Regions from separate parts of the Alistipes communis genome, predicted to be linked through region 1. Evidence: riboswitches for the same ligand, from Rfam matches in the RefSeq annotation. Region 1 holds a riboswitch; each other region holds the start of a gene.

Region 1 (4,875 bases):
GCAAGCCGTAGACTCGCACCGGCATACCGCACCGCGCGACGGGTTTCCGGACTCCAAAGACAAAAGCGGCTCCCGCCTGCCCGAAAACCAGCGCGACGAACGTCGCCGCCGTGGCAATCAGCAACGACAGGTGCGCGATCAGCTGGAACTGCTGCGGCGTGTGGTTGTGACCGGGATTGCCCGAAGAGCCGGAGAAGGGATGCGAATGGACGAAAACGTGTCCGTCGATCCGGTGGACATGCGGAAACAACGTGACACTGCTCCAATACCCCACAAAGAGTAACAGGAGCAACGACGCCGTTATGTTTCGTCCGGTGTTTCGCATCGGGCCAGGAGCTTTATGCACAAAGATACGAATAAGCCGAACGCAATGCAAATTTATTTGAACATTGCCGAGCGGGAGTATCTGAGGCGCAGCCAAAGATAGGAAATAATCCGGAAAATCGAGAAGATCACCGGCGAGAAACGCGCTGACGAAGCGACCGTAGCCCTGATGAGCGACTACCTGAAAGAGCAGGAAAAGCTGGCCGGATGCTCACGGCCTACAACAAGCGACAGGGCTGTTGCGACAACCGCTCTCCGTTCCGACCGAAAAACACATCGGACGAAACCGATCGCGGAAGAAGATACGGAAATACACAATCCCGTGTTTCGTCCGGCCGCGAAAAGCGGGATCACGCCTCCCGCAGATCGGCGAACCAATAGGCGTAGCTCTTCGACGTCCCGTCGTCGAGCCGGACGTCGTAGCTGCGGCTGAAAGGCGTTCCGAGCCGGAACGGCACGGGCGAAGCGAAGATCGGCCCGTCGTAGCAGAAAGTGTGGTACTCGCCGTTCTCGCCGTTGGGATCGGTTCCGGCGGGCAGTGACGCCACGAAATCGCGATCGACGACACGCCCTACGGCGGCACGCCCCAATCCGTCGTCCATCGTCGTCACGACCACCGTTTTCAACCCCGACGCGAGGAAATCCGCCATCACCTCCTGAGAAGATTCTCCCCAGAGCGGTTCGACGACTTCGATGCCGAACGGCGCGAGCTGCCGCTCCCTGTACGCGCGCACGTCGTGCAGGAAAATATCGCCGAAGATGAAGTGCGTCACGCCCCGCGCCCCGAAATGCGCCACGGCACGCGACATCGCCGCTCCGTAATCCGCCATATCGCCGTTCGGAGCCAGATCGAGGCGGTACAACGGAATCCCGATCCGTTCGGCCTGCGCCTGCAACAACGCCGCCGGAATGCCGTGCATCGTCGAACGCCGCGTCGAGCCGTCGACGGTCGTCAGCAGCGCGACGATCTCGTAGTCGCCCGACCGCATCGCCCGCCAGAGCGCATGGGCGGAATCCTTGCCGCCGCTCCAGTTGAAAACCGCCCTTATCCGTTCCATACGATATGTCCCGCATTGTGGAAAAATCCGCAGACGAGCGTCAGGTATTCGGGCATACGCCCCTCGACGCCCCATTTCAACTCGATGCCGAAAAGTTCGCGTGCCGTGCGGCCGACGTCGAATCCGCACGCTTCGAGCGAAGGACGCACCCGATCGGGATGACGGCACGGATTCCCGTCGGGACGGGTACAACTGCCTTCCGGGCAATGGAGACAGGTGCCGACATAGGCGAACGAACGGCCGCCGATGCGCCGCTCCATATCGAGCAGCCGTGCTTCGATCCGCTTGCGCTCGGGACGCATCAGCCGGCCTGCCTCCGACAGGGGCAGTCCCTCCTGCTCCGGCACGATCTTCGTAGCGACGACAAGCGCCGTCACATAACCCGACAGATACTCCTCGACGGAGAACCCGAAGGGCGGACAACCCCAGCTGCTCCCGTAACTGGGGCAGGCGCGGCAATATTCCGCAATCCGCTGCGCATCGCGGAAACGGGCGATGTAATCGGCCGCAGGCAGCTCAACCGCGGAATCTTCGGCACGATATCGGTATGAAAAATTCATACGGCAAAATTAGTCGATCCGGCGGCTCGAAACGGGATTTTTCGAAAAAAATTTCGTCTTTTCGAACCGTTTTTCGGACTCAATCCCTATATTTGCCCCAGATTTGGTCTTCCGTCCGTTCGCAAAACGACGGAATGAAAAGGGAATCGGGTGCAAATCCCGGACAGTCCCGCTGCTGTGAAGCTCCGCGACGTTACGAACATCTCAGCCACTGGTCCGCACGGATCGGGAAGGCTTCGGAAACAGGAGTCAGTCAGAAGACCTGCCAGATCGATTCGACGTCGGAGAACCTCGTGGACAGGGTATCCGATTCCGGTTGCAAATCGCATCGGCTGCCAGATCGTCGTTCATTTTCATGCTCCTTTTCCCGCCTCGGCAAAGCGCGAACAAGTTCGGCTCTGCGCTCGGCTTAACGAAAAGGTCGAATTGCATTCTTCGTTTCTTTGCAGCGATACGATGCGCCGTCCGGACACATCGTCCGCCCCGTTTCCGGACGGGACGGATTCGGGGAAACAGACTGCGAATACCGTCGTACTCCGGTACGGCGAATCCGCTCCCGCGAACTGCGCCGGCAGGCCGAGCGCCGCAGCGGATCGAAGCGACCGGTGAATTTTTGAAGACAAACCTCTAAAACGTAGAGTTATGAATATCGTTTTGTACGGAATTTCAGAGGAACTGGCACAACGCACGGCCATGCACTACGGCTTCGCCTTGTGCCGCCCGTTCGAGACCGGAACGGAAGAAGAAAACCGGTTCTGGCTGCAACCCCGATTGGAGAACGAGGAGGAGTTGCTCGCCTTCATCGAACGCATGGCGCAACACGACGAACAGATCGCGGCCGTCGTCGCCGCACCGACCGAGGCATCGACCGAGACGCCGATGGGGGATTTCAATGCGGTACTCTACGCCACGCGCACCGACAAGCTCTTCACGCTCGGCACCGCCACCGGCGGCGCCGTCAACAACGCCGTCAGCGACCAGACGCCCGAATACGAACTCGCGCGCATCATCGAAACGCAGCTGGGACGCGTCTGCGCCCACGAAGGGCTCTGAAAGAATTCTTTGTCCGCCGCGCCCCGCACCCCGTGTTTCGACGCGGGGAAGGCCGTCCGCCGCGGTGAAAACAACCCGCCGCCATCCGGTCCGGCGACCGCACCGCCCCCTACTTCCGGCATATCCGGACGAAAACCGCGCCGGAGCGCCCGCCCGCGGCATACGGAGCCGTCCCGCAGGATTCGCACCCCCGCCCGATCCCGAAAACAGACCGGCCGTTCCCGCGACGCCTCTTCTACCTTCTCCTGCCCCAGCGCGGCCGGATGTCAAGGAAGAGTTCGTAATTCAGGCGCGGCATCGGACGCGAAAGCACCGATTCGTACTCCTCGTTGAAGAGATTGTTGACCACCCCCTTGACCGTGAAGTCGGCCCATCGCAGCGAAAAGGCCTTTTCGAGCGAAACGTCACTCATGAAATAGGGTTTCACGCGGCCGATCTTCGTCTTCATGCTGTTGTCCGACGTGGTGAAGCGTTCGCTGTAATAACACCACTTGTAAATGAACCTCCACGACCTGTAAGTCAACCGTCCGGTCACCGAAGCCGAATATTCGGGGATGTAGACCAGTTGCTTGCCGATCGCCTTGTCGTACCAGTCGACCGGATCGCCGTTGTTGATCGAGGGCGTCCACGAGAAATTGCCGTCGGCGTTCAACTGCCAGTCGGGCGCCGGCTGCCAGTCGAGCCCCGCCTTCAACTCGACGCCGTAGGCGTGTACCTCCTTGATGTTCTTCGGAGTCCAGAATCCCTTGAAGGTGGGCAGCCAGACGATCCAGTCGTCGATGTAGGAGTCGAACCATGTCGCCTCGCCGTGCAGCGAGTAGGAGCCTCCGCGCCCCACGGCGAACGAAACGCCGCCGTCGTAGCTGACGCCGTGCTCCCTTTTCAGGTCGGGATTGCCGCCCGGCAGGAAATAGAGGTCGTTGAGCGTCGGGAAACGGAAGTTACGCGACACGGAGGCTTTGGCCACCACCCTGCCGCGGTGCGAAAGCACGTAATCGGCGAAGAAGGCGGGGATGACCGGCGTCCAGTCGTCGCCGAACATCTCCTCGCGCAGCGCCAGCGACAGCCCCAGCCGGTCCGTCGGCTGGTACTTGGCCGAAACGTAACCCGACAGCTCGACGCGCCCCTGATCGTAGCCGACCTGCACCTTCTTGCGGTTGCCGCCGAGCTGCTGCGGATCTTTCATCGGCAGGACGTTCTTGTCGACGCTTTCGACCAGATGCTGGTGCACCGAAAGGTCGGCCGTAAAGAGCCACTTGTCGCCGACGGAATATTCGCCCTCGACCTGGCCGAAAAACGTATCGATCCGGCTGCGCGAGCGGATCATCTGTGCCATGTTGCCGTTGCCGAGCGACTTCTCGAAATCGTAGGCCATCCACGTATGGATATACCCCGCCTTGGCTCCTACCTTCCAATTCTCGCGGAGATGATCCCACTGCAAGATGCCGCGCAGCGTCTGCTCGCGCTGCACGTTGGAGTAGTCGTCGTCCTCCTTGTGGTCGACCGACAGCATCGGGACGCCGCGCGACGAATGGACGTACCACGCCTGCAATCCGAAACGGTTGCCGTCGCCGGAATTGTAGTAAAGTTCCTGCAACAGGTGCAGATCGTGGTAGGCGCCGCTCTTGTTGCGTTCGACGGGATAGTAGGAATCGACGATATTGCGATCGTCGTCGTAGACGTTCAGTTTCTTGTTGTAGTTTCTGTACCTGAAATCGTTCGGCGACGAGGAATAGACCACGCGCGTCGAACTCTGCCAGCGGTCGCCGCCGTAGGTCAGACGCAGGAACTCGTCGAAGGTCGAGAACGACCCGACGCCCTGGACGTACTGCAATCCGAATCCCCGCCGGTCGGCCGGCCGCGTCGAGAGCTTGACCGCA
Region 2 (4,875 bases), 680 kb from region 1:
CCGTAGAGCGTCCGCTCCTCGATGCGCCGGCCGTCGTCGCTCATGCGGCAGCGGTAGACCCCTTTCGACGGATGTTCGAGCCAGAGGTTGCGCATATAATCCGCCTCGATGCGGTAGACCGATTCGTCCAGTCCGTCGACCTCGTGCATCGTACCGTCGTCGTCGAGCAGCCGCAACTTGTAATAGGAGGCGTAGTAGGTGCGGCTCTTTTCGCCCAGTTTCACCCGCCGCAACCCGTAACCGCCCATGTCGGAACGGCGTACCAGCGAAAAATCGGGACGGAGTTCGGTGACGCCCGTGTTGTGGCTCACGTAGAGCCGCCCGTCGAGCAGGTCGAACGACCACGCCTGACCGCTCAGGCCGGCCACGGGGCGGAAATCGGAGGGATCGACGCCCGTCGCCAGACGGCTCTCGTCGACGGCGAAGACCCCCTGGTTGGTAGCCAGCAGCAACTTCCCCTGCCAGCGGCAGGCGTCGTAGAGCGAACCGGCCGCCCACTTGTTGTAGGTATGGTAATCCACCCCTTCGCAGAACAGCAGCAACGAAAGTCCCCGGTCGAGCGCCGCCCAGACATTTTGTTGCGCATCCTCCGCAAGCGCCATCACACTGTTGTTGAGCAGCCGGTTTTCGGTCGAAAGAACCGCGAGCAGCCGTCCGTCGGCACCGGCCTCGTACAATCCTCCGAAAAGCGTCCCGAAGAGATAGGTGCCGCGCGAGGTTCGGATGCCGCAGTTGAGTTCGTCGCGCCGCAACCGCTCCGACAGCGCCGGACTCCACGGCGTGAACCGTTCGCCGTCGTAGCGCCACAATCCGTCGGTACCCGTCCCCACGATCCATTCGCCCTCGTGCGGCCCGGGCAGCAGCACCCGCACGGTCGTCGTCGAGAAGCGTTCGCTGTCGGGCAGCCGCTCGAAGGACTCCTGCCGCATCCGATAGAGCGGGCCGCCCATCTCCTGCACCCAGAACTCGTCGCCCGCACGCAGAAGAAAGAGCATGTTCATCTCGCCCGTCAGGCGGCGGACGCGCTCGTAATCATAAAGGTAGATGCCGTGGAACGATTGAAACAACACCCCCTGCGGCGTGATGTAGATTTTCCAGAAATCGCTGTCCGAAAAGCGGGGATTGCGCTGAGCCGGAACGAGCGACGTATAGCGCAGCGCACCCGAAGCGTCGCGATCCCAGCGCCCGAACTCCTCGAACCCGCCCGTGAAGATCACGTCGTGCGACAGCGGGGCCACCGAACGCACGATCGAGGCGCGGGGCAGTTCGTACAACCGCCATTGCAGGCCGTCGAATTCGAGCAGCCCCTTGTCGTTGCCGGCATAGAGCGTTCCCGCATCGTCTTCGGCCACCGCCCAGTTCTTGTTGGCCGCCCGATAATCGGACGGCAGCAGGTTGATGACACCGGGACCGGCGGCACGCGACGACATCGCCGAAAGCACTCCGGTCAGGAGACAAAACAGGCTGTACAAGAACTTGATCGGCATAAAAGTCTTCACGGATTAGGAGATAAAAATAGGCCTTTTTTACGAAATATCCAAACCTTCGCCCGAAGAAACGCCCCGCAGCGAACCGGATTTTCGCACGATCGAAGCTCCCCTGCACCTTCGGACAAATGGTAACATAGCATATTTTCCATCATTTATTTTGAACTTATGTTCATAATTAATAACTTTGCGGAAACGAGTTTTTTGTCATGCCGCGTCCCCGCAAATGCTGTTACATCGCCCAACCGCCCGCCGTCGCGGGAATGCGTCCCGTCGGCGGAGATAGCGTCGCTCCCGAAGCCGTCACGCTTCGGTACGACGAATACGAAGCGATCCGCCTGATCGACCACCAGGGATTGACACAGGCCGCGGCGGCCGAGCGCATGGGCATTTCCCGCCCCACCTGCACGCGTCTCTACGACCGTGCCCGCCACACGCTCGCCGCCGCGCTCGTCGAAGGGCGGCCGCTGCGCATCGAAGGCGGAAAGGTCTGCCACTCCGAACGCTGGTACCGCTGCCCGCACTGCCGGCGCATCCACACCGGAACACCCCGCTGTCCGGCCTGCCGCCGCAATGAAGACTCCGAGATACTCGGACAACCGAATACAACATATAATCCTGTTAACACTGTCATCATGGAAAAAATCGCACTTCCGACCCGCAACGGCGCGGTCGACGACCACTTCGGCCACTGCGAATGCTACACGATCTTCACGCTCGACGCCGACCGCCGCATCGCCGGCCGCCAGACGCTACCCGCCGCCGAAGGCTGCGGCTGTAAATCCGACATCGCCCCCCGCCTGCACGCCATGGGCGTCGACGTGATGCTTGCCGGCAACATGGGCGACGGGGCGAAAAACGTCCTCCAACGCAACGGTATCGCCGTCATCCGCGGCTGCCACGGGCCTGTCGAGGAGGTCGTCGCGGCCTATCTGGCCGGCCGGATCGCCGATTCGGGCGACGCCTGCGCACACCATCACGAAGGCGGCTGCCCCGAACACCACGGGACGACAGGCTGGCACCTCGCCGAATGACGGAAACCGGTGCCGACGGCACGATCCGCAACCCTTCTGCGGCGATCTTTTCGAGAGGTCGCCGCTATTTTTCCGTAAAAAGCCGCTTTCTGGAAAATTCTTCGTATTTTTGCCTCGCCGAGAGTTCCAACGGCGCGGCGAAGCCTCGCTGCGCCCGGATGAAAAGGGAATCGGGTGTAACTCCCGAACAGTTCCCGCTGCTGTAAATTCCGGCATCCGTCCCGAGCGACGGATGTACTCCGCGACACGTTCAGGCCACTGATTTCGATCGGGAAGGCGTCGCAGAAGGAAAAGTCAGAAGACCTGCTTTCGGCCCGAAAAGACGGATTCACGCCTGCGGGGTACGGGCCGGAAGCCGAATGCGCACACTGCTTGCGCGACCTGCTGCCAGACCGATCCCTCCCCTCTCTCCCGCCGCCGTGATCCCGTCCGATACGACAAAGTTCGACGACTATGATACGATTCGGAACGATAGCGGCCGCATGGTGCGCCGTATTGCTGCTGGCAGCCTGCGAAAGTTCGGGGCCGGCTGAAAAAGAGGATTTCGACACGGGCGGCAGCGCGGGGGTCTTCTGCCTCTGCGAAGGCAACATGAACGCCGGCAACGCCTCGCTCTCCTACTACGACCCCGCCGCACGCACGGTGCAGAACGAAGTCTTCTACCGTGCCAACGGCGCCAAACTGGGCGACGTGGCGCAATCGATCTTCCTGCGCGAAGGGCGCGTCTTCATCCCGATGGACAATTCGGGCGTAATCTGGGCCATCGACGCCGACACCTTCCGCGTCGAGGGGAAGCTCGAAGCGGCGAGCAGCCAGCACCCCGACGAGAACAACCACATCGTCGCGCCGCGCTACATCCACTTCCTGAGCGACACGAAGGCCTACGTGACCGACTTGTTCAGCCCCTACATCACCGTCTTCGACCCCCGCACCTGCAAGATAACGGGCGCCATCCACACCGGTCAGGCACCGTCGACGGGCAGCTACAACTCCACGGAACAGATGGCGCAGTACGACAAGTGGGTCTTCGTCAACTGCTGGTCGTACAGCAACAAGATCCTGGTCATCGACTCCGAGCAGGACAAGGTGGTGCACGAAATCGAACTGCGGAGCATCCAGCCCAATTCGCTGGTCGTCGACCGCAACGGCAAACTGTGGGCGCTGACCGACGGCGGCTACGCCGGCAGCGAATACGGGCAGACCGAACCCTGTCTCTACCGCATCGACGCTGCAACCTGGCGCGTCGAACAGGAATTCGTCTTCGAAAAGGAGGAGTACCCCTCGGAGCTCTGCATCAACGGTGCGGGCGACGTGCTCTACTTCATCAACGACGGCATCTGCAAGATGTCGGTCACGGCCGCGCACGCTCCCGTCAGGCCGTTGATCCCCAACGAGCGGCGGCACCAGATCTACGGTCTGGCGGTCGATCCCACGAGCGGGGAGATCTACGTGGGCGACGCGATCGATTTCGAACAGCCGGGCGTGGTCTACCGCTACCGCGACACCGGTCAGAGCGCCGAACTGGTCGACTCGTTCGGCGTGGGAATGCTACCCAGCGCCTTCGCATTCAAATAGGAAACCGCCATGAGAAAGACGCTCTCCCTGCTCGCCGCACTGCTCGCCGTCGCCTGCGGCGGGGACGAACAAACCGACACCTCGGCACTGCAACCCACCATTACGCAGCAGGAGGCCAACGCCCGCTACCGCGTGAAGGCGGGGCGCGAACTGCTCATCGCCCCGAGCTATACTAACGCCGAAGGGGCGCGCTTCACCTGGACGTGCGACGACGAGGTGGTCTGCCGCGAAGCCTCCTACGTCTTCCGGCGCGACAAGGCCGGCATCTACTACCTCTCGCTGCGCGTCGAAAATGACTACGGCGCCGCCGAAGACGAACTGCGCGTGCGGGTCGACGCGCTCGAAGCGCCCTGCATCACGCTCATCGAACCCGTCGGAGGGTTCACCGTCGCGGCCGATGCCGAACTGACGATCGCTCCCACCGTCGAGAACGGCCAGACGGCGCGCTTCCGATGGACGATCGACGGAGAAATGGTCGGCGAAGCGGCGGAGTACCTTTTCCGGCGGCACGAATGCGGCGACTACGAAGTGACGTTCAGCGCCGCGAACGACGACGGCGAGGACTCGGTCTCGTTCACTGTAAAAGTATTGTCTCCGGAGCAGATGCCCTTCTCGTGGGAATTTCCCCAGACGGCCTATAACGTCGCGCGGGGACGCACGATCCGCCTGAAAGGGTGGAACCCCGTCAACGCCTTCGACGCCGAATACATCTGGGAGGTCGACGGCACGGAGCGACAACGCGGAGCGCAGCTCGAATACCGCTTCGAAGCCCTCGAAGA
Region 3 (4,875 bases), 300 kb from region 1:
CCCCGCGACCTCTCCCAGCCGGAGCAGCGGCTCTATCTGGAATGGTATATGGACATCGCCGACCTGCTGCGGCAGGAGGGCAAGGAGCGGCAGGGGCACCTCGACCACACGCTGCACCTGATCGCCGACCTGCACAACCTCCACCTGCAACTGATGAAGCTGCCCGCCGGGGCCCGCTACCGCGAACTCTACGCCCGCCTCGAACCCGAACTGCCCCGCCTGCGCGCGGTGCTGGGACGCAACGAGACGAGCGACACCGAACTCTGCTTCCGGGCGCTCTACGCGGCGATGCTCTACCGTATCCGCGGCGAAGGAGGCCAGCAGGCCGTCGCCGACACGGTGGAGTATATTTCGCCCGCGATCGCCGAACTCGCTTCGATGTACGGCAAGGTGGAGCGGGGCGAGATCGATCTCTTCGAACGGGAAAAATAGCCGCAGTCTGCGGCGAAGCGGAAACTGCCCTGTCGCATGGAAGAAGGGGTTGTCGCAGCCAGCGACAACCCCTTCTTCGGATTACGGACTCTTAAAAACGGCGCAGACGCAACCCCGCGGCGTCGGACGGCTCGCCGCGCAACCCCTGCAACGGCAATTCGCGCAGGTCGGCCACCGAGGAGAACCGCGCGAGGGTGCCACGCGGAGAACCGGCGTCGACCAACAACCGTTTCTCTATGCTCCGGCGTTCCGGACGGAAGGCGCCGAGCGAACCGTGACGGCGGCTGCGCACGGTTTTCGCTACCGTACCCGAAGCCGCTGCGGAGGTGGTGAAAGGTTCCGACTCGAAAATCTTCGTCGTCCGTCCCCCGTTGTAACCGAACGCCACGGCGACATAGGTCGTCGACGGTTCGAGCATATCCGTGAAATCTACGGTACGATTGCCCGAATAGAGCGAATAATCGAATAATCCGTACGCTTTGAGAATATCCATATAGACCTCGGCATAAGCCTCCTTGCCCTCGTCGTAGGCCGTATACTCATCGTAGACGAAGACGTCGGCGAAATAGACCTCGTCGGTATTCGACGGCGTTACGTCGAATTTGGCGCCCGAAGCCGTAACGTCGCGGACGTTCAGGCCGATCGTCATCGTCGAAGGAACAAGTTCGGAGGTTCGCTGCACCGCGCTGGCGACCTCCGTCGTGCGTACGCCCTCGGTGCTGACGCCGAAGACGACGGCCACGTAATCGGTTCCCGCGTCGAGGTCGCCCATCGCCAGATCGGTATCGGTGTCGACCGTCACGTCGCCCGTCCAGATATATTCGTTGCCGGCCCAGTCGATCTCGTAGCCATTCTCCATCTCGATGAAGGCGTCCGCAATGGACGAAGGCGTATTTTTGTCGAACAGCTCCTTGCTGCACACGCCGATATAGTAGCGCGTAGCCGCATTGGACGGCCGGACGGAGATGTCGAATGCCGTCACGGAGACATTCCGGAAGGAGATGCCGAACGTGCAGTCGTCCGTCGGCACGAACGCTTCGGTACGCACCGTCTCGCGCGTCACGCCCGTCAGCGGCCTGCCCTCTTCGGTCAGGGCGAACGCGTAGACCACGTACTCCGTATCGGGCGAAAGTTTCGTGAATTCGTAGCCGTCGGGGCCGATCGAGAGAAAGTCGGTCCAGTCGAGATCGTAACCGTTGGCCTGGTAATAGGCCGCCGTCTCTTTCAGGTCGGCGACCACCGAAGCGACGATTTCGGCGTCGGTACCCCATGTGTCGAAATCGGCCTTCGCCGCCAGATCGAAATAGTAGAAGCAACCCGTATTGGAGGGCGTCACCTCCACGTCGCAGGTCGATTCGGTCTCTTCGTGCGCAATGGCGAACTCGCAGGAGAAGGGCCCGGTGCGGAACTCGGTCTTCGAGATCGCCGACGTGGCGACCCCTTCGGCTGTCATACCGTAGGCATAGGCGTAATAGTCGGTGTCGGAAGCGAGTCCGGAGATCGTCTGTTCGCCGGTGGGGCCTGTCGTAAGGAACATGTCCAGCATCTCGGCGAACGTCTTTCCAGCCAGGTCGGCCTGCCCCTGTATGTACTCGATGTCGCTGCGGATATAATCGGCCTCGGTCGCATAGCTGTCGAAAAGCGACTTCTCGACCACCATCGGAACATAGCTCGCGGTATCGTCCGACGGCGTCCACGCCACTACGGCGCTGCTTCCGTCGATACCCGACACCCGAATGTCGAAGGTGAGTTCCGGCGTTTCGGGCGCCGGCTGCAAGAGGGTCACCACTTTCTTCTCAGCACCCTTATAGGTCAACGCGACGTTGGCGATGCGTACCTCGCCCTCGCTCGGATCGAACGCAAAGCCGATCCGGCCGGAAACGGAGTAATCGAACGAATGCACCCACGCATCGGTCGTCGAAGCGGCGATAGCCTCGCCCTCGACCGGATTTTCGACCTCGTATTCGAACCACGACGTTCCGCCTTCGGGCGAAACCGAAAGGGGCGACGCTGCGACCGCCTCCGGAAGTTTGATAACGGGCGCCGGCGCCTCGGGCGGTGCGGGATCGTCGGTGTCGCTGTCGCTGCAACCGCCGGCAAGAAGCGCCGAAGCGGCGAACAGAAAAGTCAAAAAACGTTTCATAGGCAAAATGGATTTTGTGTGGCGGTAAAACGGGGCTTTCCGAAACGCCCGTCGCCCTGTCACGGTTAAAAACGATCGATCCGCCGTCCGGCCTGCGGTTTCGCTCCGGAACGGCTTGCGGCCGGATTCGGGATCGGGCACACAGGCAAATATAGCGTAAAATAATTTATATCCAAACATCGTAACCCATTGCATTTCCAGCAGTTGAATTACACTTCCGAGCCGAAAGCAGCGGTTTTCGCACGAATCGGAAGGAAGAATCGGGATTGTCGGGGCGGATCGGTCGCGGACGGAGCGATCGGGTTACGGATCGTAACCTTTCGTTTTTTCGATCTTTTCCGGAATCATCCCCCTCCGTTCCGTGCCCGAATTCCCTTTTACTGCGGGATACCCCTTTCCGCCGGAGCATCAGTCCGTTGACGGCGGCTGTTCATAAAATGTTGATAGGTTTTCCCTGCGAACGGCTGCGGCACTTGCAAAAGCACTATATTTGCATACACAAGGATGACGGTTCCTTGCCGCCGTGTCATGCGGCGGAGGGATGAAAAGGGAACGCCTGTGCAATTCAGGGACTATCCCCGTAGCTGTAACTTCCACGACAAAGGCCGCACAATCTCCGCCACTGCCGCCAGCGGGCGACGGGAAGGCGTGCCGGCCGGAACGAGTCAGAAGACCTGCCGTCCTCCCTTCGTTCGGAGCTTTCGGGTCGAAGAGCCAGACGATGCGATCTGCCCTGCGGGGATTATCTGCCCGTACCGGCGCGGTCGCTGTCGTATCGCATTCATTCCCGCAACACCGCAGCCGAAATCGCCCTTTCCGACCGTGACCGGTCACGGAGCATCCGTGCGAAGCGCCGGAAGCGCCGCAGAGGACGATTCGACAGGGATTGTCGCCATGAAGGGCGGAGAGGAGACTCTCCGTAACGCAAGTCCGACGGGATTTCATGCCGACGCCCGACCTAAGATAAGTCACCCCCTTCCGTCGGACGCATGTCAACTATGAGCAGTTCCGAAATTTTCATCACCAAGCGCGACGGCAAACGCGAGCGTTTCTCGATCGACAAGATCCGTGCGGCCATCGCCAAAGCCTTCCTCTCGGTCGGGAGTTTCGCCACCGACGAGATGCTCACCCAGATTCTGGGACGCATCCGCGTCGCGGACGGCACGACCGTCGAACAGATTCAGAACCAGGTCGAGACGGCGCTGATGGCCGAACGCTACTACAAGGTGGCCAAAGCCTACATCATCTACCGGCAGGAACATACCGAAGACCGCGAAGTGCGCGACAAGCTGCAATTCCTGATGAACTACTGCGAGGCCAAGAACCCCGCCACCGGCTCGAAATACGACGCCAACGCCAACGTCGAGAACAAGAATATCGCCACGCTCATCGGCGAGCTGCCCAAGCAGAACTTCATCCGTCTCAACCGCCGCCTGCTGACCGACCGGTTGAAGGAGATGTACGGCAAAGAAGTCTCCGACCGTTACCTCGAACTGCTCGACCGCCATTTCATCTACAAGAACGACGAGACGTCGCTGGCCAACTACTGCGCCTCGATCACGATGTATCCGTGGCTGCTGAGCGGCACGACCTCGATCGGCGGCAACTCGACGCGGCCGACCAATCTCAAATCCTTCTGCGGCGGCTTCGTCAACATGGTCTTCATCGTCTCGTCGATGCTCTCGGGCGCCTGCGCCACCCCCGAATTCCTGATGTACATGAACTACTTCATCGCGCAGGAGTTCGGCGAGGACTACTACCGGCGCGCCGACGAGGTGGTCGACCTCTCGCGCCACCGCCGCACGATCGACAAGGTCATCACCGACTGCTTCGAACAGGTGGTCTACTCGATCAACCAGCCCACCGGCGCACGCAACTTCCAGGCCGTCTTCTGGAATATCGCCTACTACGACCGCTACTACTTCGAATCGCTCTTCGGCGAGTTCCGTTTCCCCGACGGGTCGCGCCCCGACTGGGAGGGGCTGTCGTGGTTGCAGAAACGCTTCATGAAGTGGTTCAACGCCGAACGGCTCAAAACCGTGCTCACCTTCCCCGTCGAGACGATGGCGCTGCTGACCCGCGACGGCGACGTGATGGACGCCGAGTGGGGCGACTTCACGGCCCAGATGTACGCCGAAGGACATTCGTTCTTCACCTACATGAGCGACAACGCCGACTCGCTGTCGTCGTGCTGCCGCCTGCGCAACGAGATCCAGGACAACGGATTCAGCTACACGCTGGGAGCGGGCGGTGTCTCGACCGGTTCGAAGAGCGTGCTGACGATCAACCTCAACCGCTGT

What was found. Region 1 has a riboswitch for cobalamin ahead of FMF02_RS04430 (hypothetical protein). Riboswitches for the same ligand answer to the same signal wherever they lie in the genome.
Region 2: it holds a riboswitch for cobalamin, as region 1 does, so the genes downstream of both, FMF02_RS07385 (DUF5074 domain-containing protein) here and FMF02_RS04430 (hypothetical protein) in region 1, are expected to answer to the same signal.
Region 3: it holds a riboswitch for cobalamin, as region 1 does, so the genes downstream of both, nrdD (anaerobic ribonucleoside-triphosphate reductase) here and FMF02_RS04430 (hypothetical protein) in region 1, are expected to answer to the same signal.

Annotation. Positions count from the first base shown of each region.
Region 1 is NZ_AP019735.1:1,103,744-1,108,618, forward strand. Features, by position in the region: gene FMF02_RS04415 (DUF8478 family putative metalloprotein) at 1-292, opposite strand, end outside; gene FMF02_RS04420 (Dph6-related ATP pyrophosphatase) at 675-1,382, opposite strand; gene FMF02_RS04425 (DUF2284 domain-containing protein) at 1,370-1,942, opposite strand; cobalamin riboswitch at 2,030-2,226, shown strand; gene FMF02_RS04430 (hypothetical protein) at 2,585-2,995, shown strand; gene FMF02_RS04435 (TonB-dependent receptor) at 3,231-4,875, opposite strand, start outside.
Region 2 is NZ_AP019735.1:1,781,097-1,785,971, reverse strand. Features, by position in the region: gene FMF02_RS07395 (triple tyrosine motif-containing protein) at 1-1,487, opposite strand, end outside; gene FMF02_RS07390 (DUF134 domain-containing protein) at 1,697-2,521, shown strand; cobalamin riboswitch at 2,626-2,846, shown strand; gene FMF02_RS07385 (DUF5074 domain-containing protein) at 2,975-4,096, shown strand; gene FMF02_RS07380 (PKD-like domain-containing protein) at 4,106-4,875, shown strand, end outside.
Region 3 is NZ_AP019735.1:1,399,609-1,404,483, reverse strand. Features, by position in the region: gene FMF02_RS05785 (DUF4924 family protein) at 1-432, shown strand, start outside; gene FMF02_RS05780 (hypothetical protein) at 524-2,575, opposite strand; cobalamin riboswitch at 3,067-3,271, shown strand; gene nrdD (anaerobic ribonucleoside-triphosphate reductase) at 3,574-4,875, shown strand, end outside.